2 regions of the Nonomuraea sp. NPDC000554 genome follow, and region 1 is predicted to be linked to the other one. Evidence: riboswitches for the same ligand, from Rfam matches in the RefSeq annotation. Region 1 holds a riboswitch; the other holds the start of a gene.
What was found. A riboswitch is a leader RNA that binds a small molecule or an ion and turns the genes downstream of it on or off. The one in region 1 is predicted to bind cobalamin.
Positions count from the first base shown of each region.

Region 2: it holds a riboswitch for cobalamin, as region 1 does, so the genes downstream of both, cobN (cobaltochelatase subunit CobN) here and ABT294_RS31320 (ribonucleoside-diphosphate reductase subunit alpha) in region 1, are expected to answer to the same signal.

Region 1 covers NZ_JBEPDC010000019.1:1,381-9,873, reverse strand. The annotation lists gene ABT294_RS31330 (SAM-dependent methyltransferase) at 1-284, shown strand, start outside; gene ABT294_RS31325 (tripartite tricarboxylate transporter substrate-binding protein) at 404-1,354, shown strand; cobalamin riboswitch at 1,359-1,553, shown strand; gene ABT294_RS31320 (ribonucleoside-diphosphate reductase subunit alpha) at 1,664-3,841, shown strand; gene ABT294_RS31315 (ribonucleotide-diphosphate reductase subunit beta) at 3,871-4,866, shown strand; gene ABT294_RS31310 (mechanosensitive ion channel family protein) at 4,878-5,969, shown strand; gene ABT294_RS31305 (DMT family transporter) at 5,973-6,845, opposite strand; gene ABT294_RS31300 (CGNR zinc finger domain-containing protein) at 6,928-7,461, shown strand; gene ABT294_RS31295 (cytochrome c biogenesis CcdA family protein) at 7,572-8,387, opposite strand; gene ABT294_RS31290 (DsbA family protein) at 8,384-8,493, opposite strand, start outside.
Region 2 covers NZ_JBEPDC010000001.1:720,280-728,772, reverse strand. The annotation lists gene cobJ (precorrin-3B C(17)-methyltransferase) at 1-56, opposite strand, end outside; gene cobN (cobaltochelatase subunit CobN) at 53-3,595, opposite strand; cobalamin riboswitch at 3,627-3,808, opposite strand; gene ABT294_RS03630 (ferredoxin-like domain-containing protein) at 3,825-4,811, shown strand; gene ABT294_RS03625 (precorrin-8X methylmutase) at 4,808-5,428, shown strand; gene ABT294_RS03620 (cobyrinic acid a,c-diamide synthase CobB) at 5,400-6,713, opposite strand; gene cobO (cob(I)yrinic acid a,c-diamide adenosyltransferase) at 6,707-7,309, opposite strand; gene ABT294_RS03610 (putative cobaltochelatase) at 7,311-8,493, opposite strand, start outside.

The DNA.
Region 1 (8,493 bases):
GGCTCCGTGACGCGGTCGCGCCGGGCAGCCACCTCGTGCTCACGCACGCCACCTCGCTCGTGCGCGCCCAGGGCCCCGGAACGCTGGGGGTCCACCGGGGGCCGGGTGGCACCGACAGGACCCCGCAGGAGATCCGGGAGTTCTTCGGGGATTTCACTATGGTTTCACCAGGTTTGGTGCAGGCGGCGGACTGGCGTCCGGACCGGCCCAGGCTCGTCGGCCGCCCGTCCCCGGCCTCGTGCCTGCTCGCAGGTGTCGCGCAAAAAGCCGCAAAACCCCAATAACTCCAAATTTCGCGAGATTTCGTGAACGCATCCTACGACGCCCCTGATGTGTAGCAGCGCGTTTACTGTCAATAACTTCTAGTAATGGGGGATATCGCGAGGTTCGGGGGTGGGACGCCATGCGCCGTCGACGGTTCTTCGCACTCGGATGGGGCGCCGCGCTCCTTGCGGGCTGCGGCACCGAGTACGCGGCCACCGGCACGGTGGGCCCCCGCGCCCGGTTCGCCATCGGAGCGGGCGGCGAGCGCTGGGCCAGGGTCGCCGCGACCCTCGTCAGGTGCGCTCGCGAGGCCGGGTACGCCGTCACGTCCCAGGCGCCGGTCACCAAGGTCACCGTCACGGGCCTGCCCGCCCTGGCCGCCGCCGACATGAACAACGGCCTGTCCCTGCTCGACACCGCGACCCCGCTGGCCAGGCTCACCGGCGACGTCGAGGTCGTGGTCGTGCCCGCCACCTCCCGCTTCAGGAACTTCGACGAGTTCGGCGCCCACCTGGTCGCCCAGCCCGACCAGACGCAGCTCGCCGGAGGCCGCCAGGGCGGGCCCGACCACCTGCTCTTCGGGCTGATCGCCAAGGGGCTGGGCGCCGACGCCCGCAAGGTCGACTACACCGGCTACCGCAACAGCGCGGCGGCCGCGACGGCGCTGCTCGGCGGCAAGGCCACGGCCGCCGCCGGGACCCTGGCCGACTGGCGTCCCAGTATCGACGGGCACCAGGTCAGGGTGCTCGCCGTCTCCTCCGCCGAGCGGGCCGTCGGCCTGGACGCGCCGACGCTGCTGGAGTCGGGGGTGCGGGTGGACTTCGCCGACTGGTGCGCCGCCGTCGGCCCCGACAGCATGTCGGACGACAGCCGCGCCGCCGCCATCCAGATGTGCGACGACGTCTGCGGCTCCCGGGCGTGGCAGGCGGCGTGCCGCGCCGGCGGCTGGAACCCGATCCCGCTCAGCGGCGACGACTTCGAGAAGTGGCTCACGTCCGAGATCGACCGCACCAGGGCGGTGCTCCGCGACCTCGGTCTGCTCGACACGCCCGGCACAACATGCTGGGGCAGTTGCGGGAACGGCCACTAGATGTAGGATCCTGCTCGTCGCTGGTTCGCCCCAAAGGGCGGAGCAAAAGGGAACCCGGTGCGATTCCGGGGCTGCCCCGCAGCGGTGAGCGGGAACGACCGCCGTCACAAGCACTGGAGCGATCCGGGAAGCGACGGCCAGTAGGCGCCTCCATGGCCTGCCCGCGAGCCCGAAGACCTGCCAGCGGTGCCGGGCCTGTCCCGGCTGAACGGTCCAGGGCCTCGAGGGAGGGCCCGGGGGCGTCGCGGCCGCATGCCGTGCCGCGCTCTCGCGTGCCCTCACGAGGATGAGCTCGCGAGGAGAGAGCACGTGACGCAGATCGTTGAGGGCGACCGCAGGCTGGCCATCGAGGAGGCCGCCGCGCGGGTGATCGCCGACCCGGCCAACTCCCGGGTCGCCGCCCGCCTGCTGGCCGAGGAGATCGCCGACGAGGCGGCCGGCCACGGGGTGCGGACCTTCTCCGAGTCGGTCGCCGCCACGCACGCGGCCGGGCTGGTCCAGGACGCGCTGGCGGAGTTCGTCGCCGCCCACGCCCCCGAGCTGGACGCGCTGGTCTCCGACGAGGCCGACGCGCGGTTCGAGTACTTCGGCCTGCGCACCGTCTACGACCGCTACCTGCTGCGGCACCCGCGCACGCGGGCGGTGCTGGAACGGCCGCAGCACTTCTTCCTGCGGGTGGCGTGCGGGCTGTCGGAGTCGGTCGCGGAGGCGGCCGAGCTGTACGCGCTGATGTCGACGCTGTCGTACCTGCCCAGCTCGCCGACGCTGTTCAACTCGGGCGCGCGCAGGCCCCAGCTGTCGTCGTGCTTCCTGCTCGACTCCCCGAGGGACGAGCTGGAGGCGATCTACGAAAGGTACGGGCAGGTGGCGCGGCTGTCGAAGTACGCCGGCGGCATCGGCATCTCGTGGACGCGGGTGCGCTCGCGTGGCTCGCTGATCAGGGGCACCAACGGGCATTCGAACGGCATCGTGCCGTGGCTGCGCACGCTCGACTCGTCGGTCGCGGCGGTCAACCAGGGCGGCCGGCGCAAGGGCGCGGCCTGCGTGTACCTGGAGACCTGGCACGCCGACATCGAGGAGTTCCTGGAGCTGCGCGACAACACCGGCGAGGACGCCCGCCGCACCCACAACCTGAACCTGGCCAACTGGGTGCCCGACGAGTTCATGCGCCGGGTGGAGGCCGACGAGGTCTGGTCGCTGTTCGACCCCAAGGACGTCCCGGACCTCACGGACCTGTACGGCGACGCCTTCACCCAGGCGTACCGGGCGTACGAGGCCCAGGGCCGGTTCACCCGCCAGATCCCCGCCCGGACGCTCTACGGCCGGATGATGCGCACGCTGGCCCAGACCGGCAACGGCTGGATGACCTTCAAGGACGCGGCCAACCGCACCTCCAACCAGACCGCCCGCCCCGAGAACGTCATCCACCTGTCGAACCTGTGCACGGAGATCCTTGAGGTCACCAGCGACGGCGAGACGGCCGTCTGCAACCTGGGCTCGATCAACCTCGCCGCCCACGTCACCCCTGACGGCCTCGACTGGGGGCGGCTCGGCCGGACCGTCAGGACCGCCGTGCGCTTCCTCGACAGGACCATCGACCTGGGCTTCTACCCCACCCCCGAGGCGGAGGCCGCCAACCTGCGCTGGCGTCCGATCGGCCTCGGCGTGATGGGCCTGGCCGACGTCCTGTTCACCCTCAGGCTGCCGTTCGACTCGCCCGAGGCGCTGGAGCTGTCCACCCGCATCGCCGAGGAGATCGCGCTGGCGGCCTACGACACGTCCGCCGACCTGGCCGTCGAGCGGGGCAGGCACGCGTCGTACGCCGACACCCGGGCGGCGCTCGGCGTCCTGCACCCCGACCACTACGCGGCGGGAACCGGCGAGCGGTGGGACGCCCTGCGCGAGAAGATCGCCGCCAACGGCCTGCGCAACTCGCTGATGGTCGCCATCGCGCCGACGGCCACCATCGCCTCCATCGCGGGCTGCTACGAGTGCATCGAGCCGCAGGTGTCCAACGTGTTCAAGCGCGAGACCCTGTCGGGTGAGTTCCTCCAGGTCAACCGCTACCTGGTCGCCGACCTCCAGGCGCGCGGGCTGTGGACGCAGCAGATGCGCGACGCCATCAAGCGGGCCGACGGCTCGGTCCAGGACATCCCCGGCATCCCCGCCGACCTCAAGGCGCTCTACCGCACGGCCTGGGAACTGCCGCAGAAGGCGCTCATCGACCTGGCGGCGTCCAGGCAGCCGTACATCGACCAGTCGCAGTCGCTCAACCTGTTCATGGCCAGCCCCACCATCGGCAAGCTCTCCTCGATGTACGCCTACGCCTGGAAGCGGGGCCTGAAGACCACCTACTACCTGCGCTCCCGTCCGGCCACCCGGATCGCCCAGACCACGGTCCAGTCCGTCCCGGCCCCCGCCGAGCCGCTGGAGTCCGTGATCGCCTGCTCGCTGGAGAACCCGGAGGTCTGCGAAGCCTGCCAGTAGCCGCCATACCGAAGAGAGAGACGACAAACATGCTGCTCGACCCTGGGATGGACCTGACCCTGCGGCCCATGCGCTACCCCGACTTCTACGAGCGTTACCGGGCCGCCATCCGCAACACCTGGACGGTGGAGGAGGTGGACCTGCACAACGACCTCGCCGACCTGGCGAAGATGACGCCGCAGGAACGCCACCTGATCAACCGCCTGGTGGCCTTCTTCGCCACCGGCGACTCGATCGTCGCCAACAACCTGGTGCTCAACCTCTACCAGCACGTCAACGCCCCCGAAGCGCGCCTCTACCTGAGCAGGCAGCTGTTCGAGGAGGCCGTGCACGTGCAGTTCTACCTGACGCTGCTCGACACGTACCTGCCCGACCCGGACGAGCGGGTCATGGCGTTCGCCGCGATCGACCACATCCCGTCCATCCGCGACAAGGCGGAGTTCTGCTTCAAGTGGATCGACTCGATCAACGGACTCCAGCACCTGGAGACCGCTGAGCAGCGCAGACAGTTCCTGCTCAACCTGATCTGCTTCGCCGCCTGCATCGAGGGACTCTTCTTCTACGGCGCGTTCGCCTACGTATACTGGTTCCGCTCTCGCGGGCTGCTCGGCGGCCTGGCCACCGGCACGAACTGGGTGTTCCGCGACGAGTCCATGCACATGGAGTTCGCCTTCAGCGTGGTCGACACGGTCAGGGCCGAGGAGCCCGAGCTGTTCGACGACAAGCTGGGCGAGCAGGTGACCAGCATGATCGAGGAAGCTGTCGCAGCCGAACTGGCCTTCGCCCGCGACCTGTGCGGCGACGGCATGCCGGGCATGAGCGTCGACCAGATGCGTGAATATCTCGAATACGTCGCCGACCAGCGGCTGGCCCGGCTGGGCCTGTCCAGGAGGTACGGTACGGCCAACCCGTTCGCGTTCATGGAGTTGCAGGACGTGCAGGAGTTGGCCAACTTCTTCGAACGTCGTGTTTCTGCTTACCAAGTAGCCGTTGAGGGCAATGTGACATTTGACGAAACCTTCTAGACATTGGGGGTATGACAGTGCAGTCGCCATCCGACTGGCCCATCCTCATCGTCTCTGTGATCGGCTCGATCCTGGTGGTGGAGGTGGCCCGTCGGATCCTGTCGAGGGCCGGGCGCAAGTGGGCGCTCGCGCGGCACCTCGTGGAGCACTGCACCTGGCCCGCCTTCGCGGTGGCCGCCGTGGCGGCGTTCAACGTGGTGTTCGGGCCCGGCATGTTCGGCGACACGCAGCAGGAACGCAGCCTCGGCAGCACCGTCGACCAGGTGCTCGCGCTGCTCACCATCGCCAGCGTGACGTGGCTGATCGTCCAGGCCAGCTACGCGCTGACCGACGTCGTCCTCGACCGGCTGGTGCTGGTCCAGGGGGAGGGCAACCGCCGGGCGCGGCGGATCAGGACCCAGATCGGGCTGGTCCGCCGGGTCGCCGCCGCGGTCATCATCGTGATCGCGCTGGGCGCGATGCTCTTCTCCTTCCCGCAGGTCCGGGCGCTGGGCGCCGGGCTGCTCGCCTCGGCCGGCATCGCGGGCGCGGTGGTCGGCATCGCCGCCCAGCCGACCCTCGGCAACATGCTGGCGGGGCTCCAGCTCGCCTTCAGCGACGCGCTGCGCCTTGATGACGTGGTCGTCGTCAACAACGAGTGGGGCAGGATCGAGGAGCTCACGCTCACCTACGTCGTGCTGCGGCTGTGGGACGAGCGCCGCCTCGTCCTGCCCGTCTCCTACTTCACGCAGAACCCGTTCGAGAACTGGACCAGGCACGGCAGCCAGGTCGTCGCCGTGGTCCACCTGCGCGTCGACTGGTCGGTGCCGGTGGCCAAGCTCCGCGACGAGCTGCACAGGTACATCCAGGGCAACCCGCTGTGGGACCAGAAGGACTGGACCCTCCAGGTCACCGACGTGCAGAAGAACGGGCTGATCGAGCTGCGGGCGCTGATGAGCGCCGCCGACTCGCCCTCGGCCTGGGACCTCAAGTGCGACGTGCGCGAGCACCTGGTCACCTACATCAGGGAGAACTACCCCGACGCGCTGCCCCGCTTCCGCGTCGAGATGCCCGACGAGGGCCGGCCCGCGGCGACCTGGTCCACGCCCGGCGACCGCGGCTGAGGGTCAGCGGCGGTTGGCGAGCAGGACCCCCGCCCCGCCGACCGCCAGCCCCACCAGCGCCAGCGCGGGCAGCAACTGGCCCACCAGCAGCCAGGCCATGACGGCCGTCACGGCGGGGGTGAGGAAGAACACGGTGCTGACCCGGCTCGCGGGCGCGTTCCGCAACATGGTGTTGAGCAGCAGGAACGCGCCGATCGAGTTCACCAGCACCAGCCATGCCACGGCCCAGGAGAAGCCGGCCCAGTCGCTGACGTGCGGCGTCTCGAACAGCAGCGACGCCACCGCCACGAGCGGCGCGGCGGCCAGGAACTGGACCGCGGTGCCGGTCCGCACGTCCATGCCGGACGCGAACCGCTTCTGGTAGACCGTGCCCAGGCTGAGCCCGAGCAGACCGACGACGCTCAACGCCACGCCCGCCGGCGACAGGCTCAGCCGGTCGGCGACGGCCAGCCCCACGCCCGCCGCGCCGAGCCCGAAGCCCGCCCACTGGCGGGGCGTCACCCGCTCGCCCAGGAACCGGCCGGCCACCAGTGCGATCACCACCGGGTTCAGCCCCTGCACCAGGGCGAGCACGGCGGCGGGTATGCGCATCCCCATCGCCGTGTAGAAGGCGCCGAACTGCACCGCCTGGACCAGCAGCCCGGCCACCACCACGTGCGCGAGCTGCCGTCCCTTCGGCCACGGCGCCCGCACGGCCAGCGCGAAGCCGCCCAGCAGCAGCCCGGCGAAGGCGAACCTGGCGAACGTGAGCAGTAGCGGGGGAGCGGCGCCGACACCGATGACCCCGGCGATGAAGGCGCTGCTCCACATCACCACGAACAGCGGCGGCAGGATCGCCGACGCCCTGGACCGCGTCTCCGCCACGCCGACAGCCACGCTCGCCTCCATAACCTGCCAGATCGGTTATCTCAGCCTTCCTCGTCAGCGAATAACCTGTCAAGGTGGTTATCATGAGGGTGTGAGGAGCTTCACGTTCATCAGCGGCAATCTCGGCCTCGACCTGGCGGGCACGGTCAGCCACCGCCGTTCCGACCGCTCCGATCTGCTCGACGGGCCGGACGACCTGGCCCGATGGACCGTCCAGGCAGGCATCCTCGACACCCCGCCGCACGTGGACGAATCCGCCCTCGCGACCGGGAAGGCTCTCAGAGAGGCCGTCTACCGCCTGGCGGTCCCTTCGGCCGGCCGTTCCTCTGCGGATCGCGAGCTGGTCAACCGCGCCGCGGCCGGCCCGCCTGCCGGGGTCCTGCTGCGCGCCGACGGCGAGGTCGAGCGCGCGGGCGACCTCGACGCCGCCCTGTCGACGGTGGCCAGGGCCGCGATCGAGCTGCTGGGCGGGCCGCTCGCCGCGCGGGTCAAGGAGTGCGGCGGCGAGGCGTGCACCCGGCTCTACCTCGACGTGTCGCGCGGCTCGTCGCGGCGCTGGTGCGACATGCAGGAGTGCGGCAACCGCGCCAAGGCCGCCGGGTTCCGCGCCCGCCGGCGAGGGTAGCGCCCCGGCCACCTCCCCGGCGGTGAGTTCAGACGGAGAGGGCTCGCCTGGCGGCGGGGGCTCGCCGGCTGCCTCATCGGGCGGCGAGTCAGATGGCGGGGGCCCGCCTGTTACCTCTCCGGACGGCGGGCCAGGCGCCAGGCCGTGACGCCCACCAGCGTGAGCCCCGCCGCCGCGACCACGAGCAGGTCGGGCAGGTCGCTCCCGAGGGCCGCCGACTGGAGCCCCGCCTCCCAGTCGTCGGGGAGCGGGACGGCGAGGGCGCGGGTGCCGTCCGAGAGCAGGAACAGGACGCCGAGCCCGGCGAAGACCAGGCCCGACAGCAGCGACGTGGTGTGCAGGCGGAACCGGCCCAGGCGCAGGCCGTGGCCGCGGAGCCAGCGCCTGCGGCCCAGGTCGTACCGCTGCCACAGGGCGGCGAGCAGCATCAGCGGCGCCGCCATGCCCGCCGCGTACACCGCCAGCAGCGCGGCGCCGCGCAGGCTCGCACCGGAGGCCGCGGCGACCGTGAGGACCGCTCCCAGCACCGGGCCCGCGCAGAAGCCGCCCACCCCCGACACCGCCCCCAGCAGCAGCACCGCGGCGGGCGAATCACCTCTGGCCAGCGTCCTGAGCCGCTCCAGCGGCCGGAACGTCCAGCCCTGGCCGGCCATCTGCAGGACGCCGAACCCGATCAGCGCCCAGCCCGCCACCGTGACGACGAGCTCCTGGTGGCCGTATAACAGGCGGCTGGCCTGGGCGGACCCCATCCCGAGCGGCACCAGCACCGCGCACAGCCCCGCGTAGAACAGCAGCGTCCTGCCCGCCAGCGCCCTGCCGCCGGGGAAGGCGTAGCCGAAGAAGGCCGGAAGGAGTAGCGCCCCGCACGGGCTGAACAGAGAGAACAGGCCGCCCAGGAACGCCGCCGCGTACCCGAGATCCGTCATCGGGCCTTCTCGATCGCCCGCTTGAACGTGGCCAGCGGCTGCGCGCCGAACAGCAGCCGGCCGTTGATGAGAAAGGCCGGGGTGCCGGGCAGGCCGAGCTGGAGGG
Region 2 (8,493 bases), on a different contig from region 1:
GTCACCAGTTCCGGATCGCCCGGTCCCAGCCCTACGCCGTACAGTCGTCCGCTCACCGGTCCTCCAGCTCGCCTTCGGTCTTGAGGTAGACCTCCTGCAGCTCGCGCAGGGTCTGCTCGTCGGGGTGCTCCCACATGCCGCGATCGGCCGCCTCCAGCAGCCGCTCGGCGATGCCGTGCAGCGCCCAGGGGTTGGATTTCTCCATGAACTCCCGGTTCTCGGCGTCGAGGACGTAGGCCTGGGTGAGCTTGTCGTACATCCAGTCGGCCATGACCCCGGTCGTGGCGTCGTAGCCGAACAGGTAGTCCACGGTCGCGGCCAGTTCGAAGGCGCCCTTGTAGCCGTGCCTGCGCATCGCGGCCAGCCACTGCGGGTTGACCACACGGGCGCGGAAGATCCTTGAGGTCTCCTCCGAGAGCGTGCGGGTGCGAACCGCGTCGGGGCGGGTGCTGTCGCCCACGTAGGCGGCGGGCGCCTTGCCGGTCAGCGCCCGGACGGTGGCGACCATGCCGCCGTGGTACTGGAAGTAGTCGTCGGAGTCCGCGATGTCGTGCTCGCGGGTGTCGACGTTCTTGGCGGCGACGGCGATCCTGCGGTAGGCGTTCTCCATGTCCTGCCTGGCGGGCACGCCGTCCAGGTCGCGGCCGTAGGCGTAGCCGCCCCAGACGGCGTAGACCTCGGCCAGGTCGGCGTCGTCGCGCCAGTTGCGGCTGTCGATCAGCGGCAGCAGGCCCGCGCCGTAGGCTCCCGGAGCCGAGCCGAAGATGCGGCGCTCGCTGCCGTCGGCTCGCACGTGGGCGCGGATGTAGTTGTCCTCGTCCGGCTCCTTCAGCGAGGCGGCCAGCCGTACCGCGTCGTCGAGCATGGCCACCACGTGCGGGAAGGCGTCGCGGAAGAAGCCACTGATGCGGACGGTCACGTCGATTCGGGGGCGGCCGAGCTCAGCCAGGGGGATCGGCTCCAGCCGCGTCACCCGCCTGGACATCTCATCCCACTCCGGGCGGACGCCGAGAAGTGCGAGGACCTCGGCCACGTCGTCGCCCGCCGTACGCATGGCGCTGGTGCCCCAGACCGACAGGCCCACCGACCGCGGCCACTCGCCGTGGTCGGCGCGGTAGCGCTCCAGCAGGGAGTCGGCCATGGCCTGGCCGGTCTCCCAGGCGAGGCGGCTGGGCACCGCGCGCGGGTCCACCGAGTAGAAGTTGCGGCCGGTCGGCAGCACGTTGATCAGGCCGCGCAGCGGGCTTCCGCTGGGCCCGGCGGGGACGTAGCCGCCGTCGAGGGCGTGCAGGATGTGGTCGATCTCGTCGACGGTACGGCGGAGCCTGGGCACCACCTCGGTGGCGGCGAAGGTCATGATCCGGGTGACGAGGTCATCCTCGGACGCCAGCACCCGCGCCACCACCTCGGGGGCGGCGGCGGGCTCCCAGTCACGCGCCTCCATGCCCTCGACCAGCGCACGGGCGGTCGCCTCCGCCCGGTCCACGGCTGACAGGCTCGCCGTGCCGTCCTCGGCCAGGCCGAGTGCCTCGCGCAGGCCCGGCAGGGTCTCCTTGCCCGCCCACATCTGCCTGGCCCGGAGCATCGCCAGCACCAGGTCCACCCGGACCTGCCCCTCGGGCGCCTGGCCGAGCACGTGCAGCCCGTCGCGGATCTGCGCGTCCTTGACCTCGCAGAGCCAGCCGTCCACGTGCAGGATGAAGTCGTCGAACTCGGTGTCGTGCGGCCGGTCTTCCAGACCCAGGTCGTGGTCGAGCCGGGCGGCCTGGATGAGGGTCCAGATCTGGGCGCGGATGGCGGGCAGCTTGGCCGGGTCCATGGCGGCGATGGTCGCGTGCTCGTCCAGCAGTTGCTCAAGTCTGGAAATATCGCCATAGGTCTCGGCTCGGGCCATCGGCGGCACCAGATGGTCCACCAGCACCGCGTGTGCCCGCCGCTTGGCCTGCGTGCCCTCTCCCGGGTCGTTGACCAGGAACGGGTAGATCAGCGGAAGGTCCCCGAGTGCCGCGTCCGTGCCGCACGAGGCCGACATCCCCGCTGACTTGCCCGGCAGCCACTCCAGGTTGCCGTGCTTGCCCACATGGACCATCGCGTGCGCGCCGAACTCGGCCGACAGCCAACGGTAGGCGGCCAGATAGTGGTGGCTCGGCGGCAGATCGGGGTCGTGGTAGATGGCGATCGGGTTCTCGCCGAAGCCGCGCGGCGGCTGCACCATCACCACGAGATTCCCCGCGCGCAGGGCAGCCAGGACGATGGCGCCCTCGTGCACGAACAGCTCTCCCGGCGGCGGCCCCCAATGCCGCTCCATCTCCTCGCGCAGGTCTTCGGGCAGCGTGCGGTACCAAGCGGTGTAGGTCTGCGCCGGGATGCGCACCGGGTTGCCCGCCAGATGCTCCTCGGTCAGCCAGTCCTGGTCCTGCCCGCCCGCCGCGATGAGCGCGTGGATGAGCGCGTCGCCGTCCTGCTCGGCCACGCCGGGAAACCCATCACCGAGGTCATACCCAGCCTCTTCCAGACATTTCAGGAGACGTACGGCGCTGGCGGGCGTGTCCAGGCCGACCGCGTTGCCGACCCGGGAGTGCTTGGTCGGGTAGGCCGACAGCATGATCACCAGCTTCCGGGAAGCGGGTGGTGTGTGCCGGAGCAGGCCGTGCCGTACGGCGATGCCCGCCACGCGAGCCGCCCGCTCGGGATCGGCCACGTAGACGGTCAGCCCTTCGGAGTCGATCTCCTTGAACGAGAACGGCACCGTGATGATCCGCCCGTCGAACTCCGGGATGGCCACCTGCGAGGCGGCGTCCAGGGGCGACAGGCCGTCATCGTTCTCCTCCCACGCCTGCCGGCTCGTGGTCAGGCACAGGCCCTGCAGGATCGGCACATCGAGCTGGGCCAGCGCGCCCACGTCCCAGGCCTCGTCGTCCCCGCCCGCGCCCGCGGTGGCCGGGCGGGAGCCGCCCGCCGCGAGCACGGTGACAACCAGGGCGTCCGCTCGCCTCAGCGTGTCCAGCAGTTCCGGCTCCGCCGTACGGAGAGAGGAGCAGAAGACGGGAAGAGCCCGGCCGCCCGCATCCTCGACGGCCCGGCAGAGCGATTCGACGAAGCCGGTGTTGCCCGCCATGTGGTGAGCCCGGTAGTACAGGACGGCGATCACCGGACCCGTCCCGGTGGACTCGCGCTCCAGCACGCCCCAGGAGGGCGTGGCCTCGGGCGGGGCGAATCCGTGGCCGGTCAGCAGCACGGTGTCGGAGAGGAAGGCGTGCAGCTCGGCCAGGTTGCGCGGGCCGCCGTGCGCCAGGTAGGCGTGTGCTTCGGCCACCACGCCGCCGGGCACGCTGGACAGCTCCATCAGCTCGGCGTCGGGCGCCTGCTCGCCGCCCAGCACCACGACCGGGCGGGGGCCGGACAGCAACGCGTCCAGGCCCTCCTCCCAGGCGCGCCGGCCACCGAGCAGGCGGACCACGATCAGGTCGACGCCCTCCAGGGGGAGATCGCCGGCAGTCAGTCTGGCGGGGTTGCCCAGGCGGTAGTCGGCACCGCTGGCTTTGGCACTGAGCAGGTCGGTGTCCGATGTGGACAGCAGCAGGACAGTGGGCACGAAGAGGTCCTCCCTCGGGGTCCTCGCCCCGGTCGCGGGTGTCACGAAGGCCGGAGTCTCCTGGCTCCCGGATCGGCGCTCACCCCCGGCCTTCCCTCTCGGTGGCCTGTGGTGGGGGCTCGCTCCCCGGTGACAGTGGCGGGACCGCGCCGGATTCGCACCGGCTTCCTCCTGACCTTCGCCTGCGGGCAAGCCTACGGCAGGGCGAATGGACGTTACTATCCTCAACGTGTCGATAGTCGGACGAACGCGTCGGGACGCCTGTCCGGGGGCGCTCCAGGTGCACCAGGCCGCCGACGGGCCTCTGGCCCGTGTCCGCATCCCGGGCGGCTTGCTCTCCGCCTCACAGCTGCGTGCCTTGGCGGCGTGCGCCGAGGAGCTGGGCTCGGGAGTGATCGAGCTCACCTCGCGGGCCAACCTGCAACTGCGCGGGTTGCGGGATCTGGGGTTGTTCGCCGAACGCATCGCCGCCGCCGGGCTGCTGCCCTCACCGACCCACGAGCGGGTACGCAACATCGTCGCCTCGCCGCTCGTCGACAGAGAGCTGATCATCGACCTGGACCGTGCCCTGTGCGCTCGCCCCGAGCTGGCCGAGCTGCCTGGGCGCTTCTTGTTCGCCCTCGGCGAGACGGGCCTGGCAGCCGACGTGGCCCTGATGGAGGGGCGGCTGTTGCTGGCCGGGCGGGAGACCGGGTTGCCGGGGACCGTGGCCGGCATGTTGGACACCGCTGAGGTGTTCCTCCGGCTGCGCTCCACCGAATGGCGCATATCCGAGCTGGGCCCTGCCCGCATAGCCGAGGCGCTCGGGACGAAACTGGGGACCACCTGGCCCGGCACCCCACCCTCGACCAGGCCAGGCCCCAGCCAAGCGCTGATCCCGCTCGGCCGCCTTTCCCCGCGCCAACTGCTCGCTCTGGCCGAAGCCGCCGAAGAGGTGCGGTTCACCCCGTGGCGTACGGTCGTCCTGCCCCGGGTGCCAGACGGATTCATCGCCGACCCGGACTCTCCCTGGGTCGGCGTCACCGCGTGCGTCGGCAGCCCTGGCTGTGCCAAGTCCCTGGCCGACGTGCGGGCCGACGCTGCCCGCTGGGTCCACGAGCGCCACACCGACCGTCCCGTGCACTGGGCGGGCTGCGAGCGCCTGTGCGGGTTGCCGCCCGGGCCGGTCGTCCAGATGGTCGCCACTCCCGGCGGATACCAGGAAAGGCAGACGTGATCGACTATCTCCGCGACGGCGCCGAGATCTACCGGCAGTCGTTCGCCACCATCCGCGCCGAGGCCGACCTGAGCGGGATGCCGCCGGAGGTCGCCCAGGTCGCGGTCCGGATGATCCACGCCTGCGGGATGACCGACCTGACCCACGACCTGGGCTGGTCCGCTTCGGTGATCACCCATGCCCGAACCGCTCTGCGTGCGGGAGCGCCGATCCTGTGCGACGCCATGATGGTCGCCTCCGGCGTCACCCGCCGCCGCCTCCCGGCGGACAACGAGATCCTGTGCACGCTGTCAGACCCCGGTGTCCCGGCGCTGGCCGAACGCCTGGGCACCACCCGCAGCGCCGCCGCGCTGGAGCTGTGGCGCGACCGGCTGGCCGGCTCGGTGGTGGCCATCGGCAACGCCCCCACCGCGCTCTTCCGGCTCCTGGAGCTGGTCGCCGAGGGAGCGGGCCGCCCGGCTGCGGTGCTGGGTCTCCCGGTGGGCTTCATCGGCGCGGCCGAGTCCAAGGAAGCGCTGGCCAGGAGCGACCTGGACTACCTGGTCGTGCACGGCCGCCGGGGCGGCAGCGCGATGGCGGTGGCGGCGATCAACGCCATCGCGAGCGAGGAGGAGTGACCAGCCGCTGAGCCAGCTCCGGCCTGCCCGCCCAGTGCAGATGCAGGTAGGACGCGGTCACGAGGGCGTCGCCGTACCCGTCGGCACCGCCTTCCCAGCGGAACAGTGGCTCCTTCGGCGAGATGATCGTGGTGCGGTGGAACTCGTGGCCGCGGTACCGCTCGCCTGCACGGGTCAGCAGCGACGTCCCGGAGACCGCCTCCCGGTAGCCGAGCGTCAGCCGGTCGGTCATCCGGGCCACGCCCGGCACCCTGCCGCACATCGGCAGCCCGTCCAACTCCTCGCACAGGTAGAGCAGCCCGGCGCACTCCGCGGCGATGGGCCCGGCGAAGGCGGCCACCTGCTTGCGCAGCGGCTCGTTGGCAGCGAGCCGGTCGGCGTAGACCTCGGGGAAGCCGCCGCCGATGACGATCGCCTCTGTCCCTTCGGGCAGCCGTTCGTCCCGTAGCGGATCGAACACCGCGATCTCCGCGCCCGCCGCACGCAGCAACTCGACGTGCTCGGCGTAGCCGAAGGTGAAGGCCGCCCCGCCCGCCACCGCGACCGTCTTCCTGTACGGCTGCGCGACCACGTCAGGCTCCCACGGTCGTGAGTCGAGCGGGGGAGCCGTAGCGGCCAGCCGTACCAAGGCTTCCAGGTCGCACGATCGGGCCGTCAACTCGCCCAGCCGCCCCACGACGGCCAACGCCTCGGACTCGCGCTCGGCCGCCGGGATCAGTCCCAGGTGACGGGAGGGGGTCGCCACGGCGTCGTCCCGCCGGACTACCCCGAGGACCGGTACATCCCCGAGCGCGGCACGGCACATCTCCTCGTGCCGGTCCGAGCCCACCCGGTTGAGGATCACCCCGCCCACCCGTACCCGCGGGTCGAAGGTCGCGAAGCCGTGCACGACCGCTGCGACCGACCGGCTCTGCCGGGCGGCGTCCACCACGAGCACCACCGGCGCGTCCAGCAATCGGGCGACGTGCGCCGTCGAGGCGAAGTCGGTCTCACCCCTGCCGTCGAACAGCCCCATGACGCCCTCGACCACGGCGATGTCACACCCGCGCGCCCCGTGCAGGAACAACGGCGCCATCCGCTCCTCGCCCGCCAGCCACGGGTCCAGGTTGCGCCCTGGCCGGCCGCTGGCCAGGGCGTGGTAACCGGGGTCGATGTAGTCGGGTCCCACCTTGTGCGGCGAGACCCGCAGCCCGCGCGCCCGCAGGGCCGCCATCAGGCCGGTCGCCACCGTCGTCTTGCCGCTACCGGACGCGGGAGCGGCGATGACCAGGCGCGGGACTACCACTCGATGCCCTTCTGCCCCTTCTGCCCGGCGTCCATCGGGTGACGTACCTTGCCCATCTCGGTCACCAGGTCGGCCGCTTCGATCAGCCGCTCCGGCGCGTCCCTGCCGGTGATCACAACGTGCTGGCTTCCCGGCCTGCCCAGCAGCGCCGCCAGCACGTCGTCCAGGTCGAGCCAGCCCCACTTCAGTGGGTAGGTGAACTCGTCCAGCACGTAGAAGCGGAAGGTCTCGGCGGCCAGGTCGCGCTTGATCTGCTCCCAGCCCTCACGGGCGTCTCGCGCGTGGTCCTCCTCCGTGCCGGGGCGCTGGATCCACGACCAGCCCTCGCCCATCTTGTGCCAGGTCACCGGACCGCCCTCGCCGGTGTCGCCGAGGACCTTCAGCGCCCGCTCCTCGCCGATGCGCCACTTGGCCGACTTGACGAACTGGAACACGCCGATCGGCCAGCCCTGGTTCCACGCGCGCAGCGCCATGCCGAACGCCGCCGTCGACTTGCCCTTACCCGGCCCGGTGTGGACCATCAGCAAGGGCCTGGTCCTGCGCTGCCGCGTGGTCAGCCCGTCGTCGGGCACGTTCTCCGGCTTGCCCTGAGGCATGTCAGCTCGCCTTCCGATAGTCGCGTACCACCGAGCCCAGCTCGCCCAGTGAGTCGAGGGGCAGGCTTACGGCACCGAGCGTTACCGCCAGCCGTACGGCCAGGCCGAGTCGCACCGGGCCGCTCTCGCAGTCCACGACCACGCTCGCCGTGCCGCGCAGCAGTCCGGCGGCCCGGTCCACGTCGCCGCCCGCAGTGGCCCGCCCATCGGTCACCAGCACCAGCAGTGGACGCCGGTCCGGATCGCGCAACCGCTCTACCCGAAGCACCTCCGCCGCCGCGATCAGCCCGGCCGCCAGCGGCGTGCGGCCGCCGGTCGGCAGCGAACGCAGCCTGGCCGCTCCCGCCTCGACCGAGGAGGTTGGCGGGAGCGCCACGCTGGCACTGTCGCCGCGGAAGGTGACCAGGCCGATCTTGTCCCTGCGCTGGTAGGCGTCGAGCAGCAGGCTCAGCACCGCCGTCTTGACCGCGGTCATCCGCTTGCGCGCGGCCATCGAGCCGCTCGCGTCGACCACGAAGAGGACGAGGTTGCCCTCGCGGCCCTCGCGGACCACCTCGCGCAGGTCCTCGGGGCGCAGCCGCAGCCCCGACCCGGTCCTGCCCCGCTTTCGCTGGTGAGGGGCGGCGGCCAGCAGGGTCGCGGTCAGGTGCAGGTCGCGCAGGCGGCCTTCCGGCTGACGAGAGCCGGTGGACCGGCCGCGCGGGGTGCGCGAGCGCGAGCGCCGTCCCGCCGCGCCTTCGCCGATGCCGGGCACCTCCAGGAGGGGGACCCGGTACGGCGCCGCCACCGCAGCCACCTGCCCCGCACCGGGATCGGGCCGTCCTGTCCCGGAGTCAGGCTCGCCCCACCCCGCGTCGCGTTCGGCCTGACCCGCACGGGAGCCCGGCCGCCCTGCCTCCGGATCCGGCTGCCCTGCCCCGGGGGCGTGCTCGACCTGCCCCGCGTCGGGCGGAGGCTGATCCGTGCCGTTCCGCACCTGCTGCTCCGGTCCCGCGCCGGTCGCCGGATCCTGCTCCGGCTTGCCCTGCGGGGAGCTCTCGGGATCGGGTCCAGAAATTTCGGGATCTGAGCCGCCGTTGGGCGGGTCGTCATCGTCATCGCCCGACGTCTCGTCCAGCAGCCGGTCCAGCAGCTTCTCATCGAGCCCTGGCGCGTCGAACGGATCACGCCGCCGCCGATGCGGC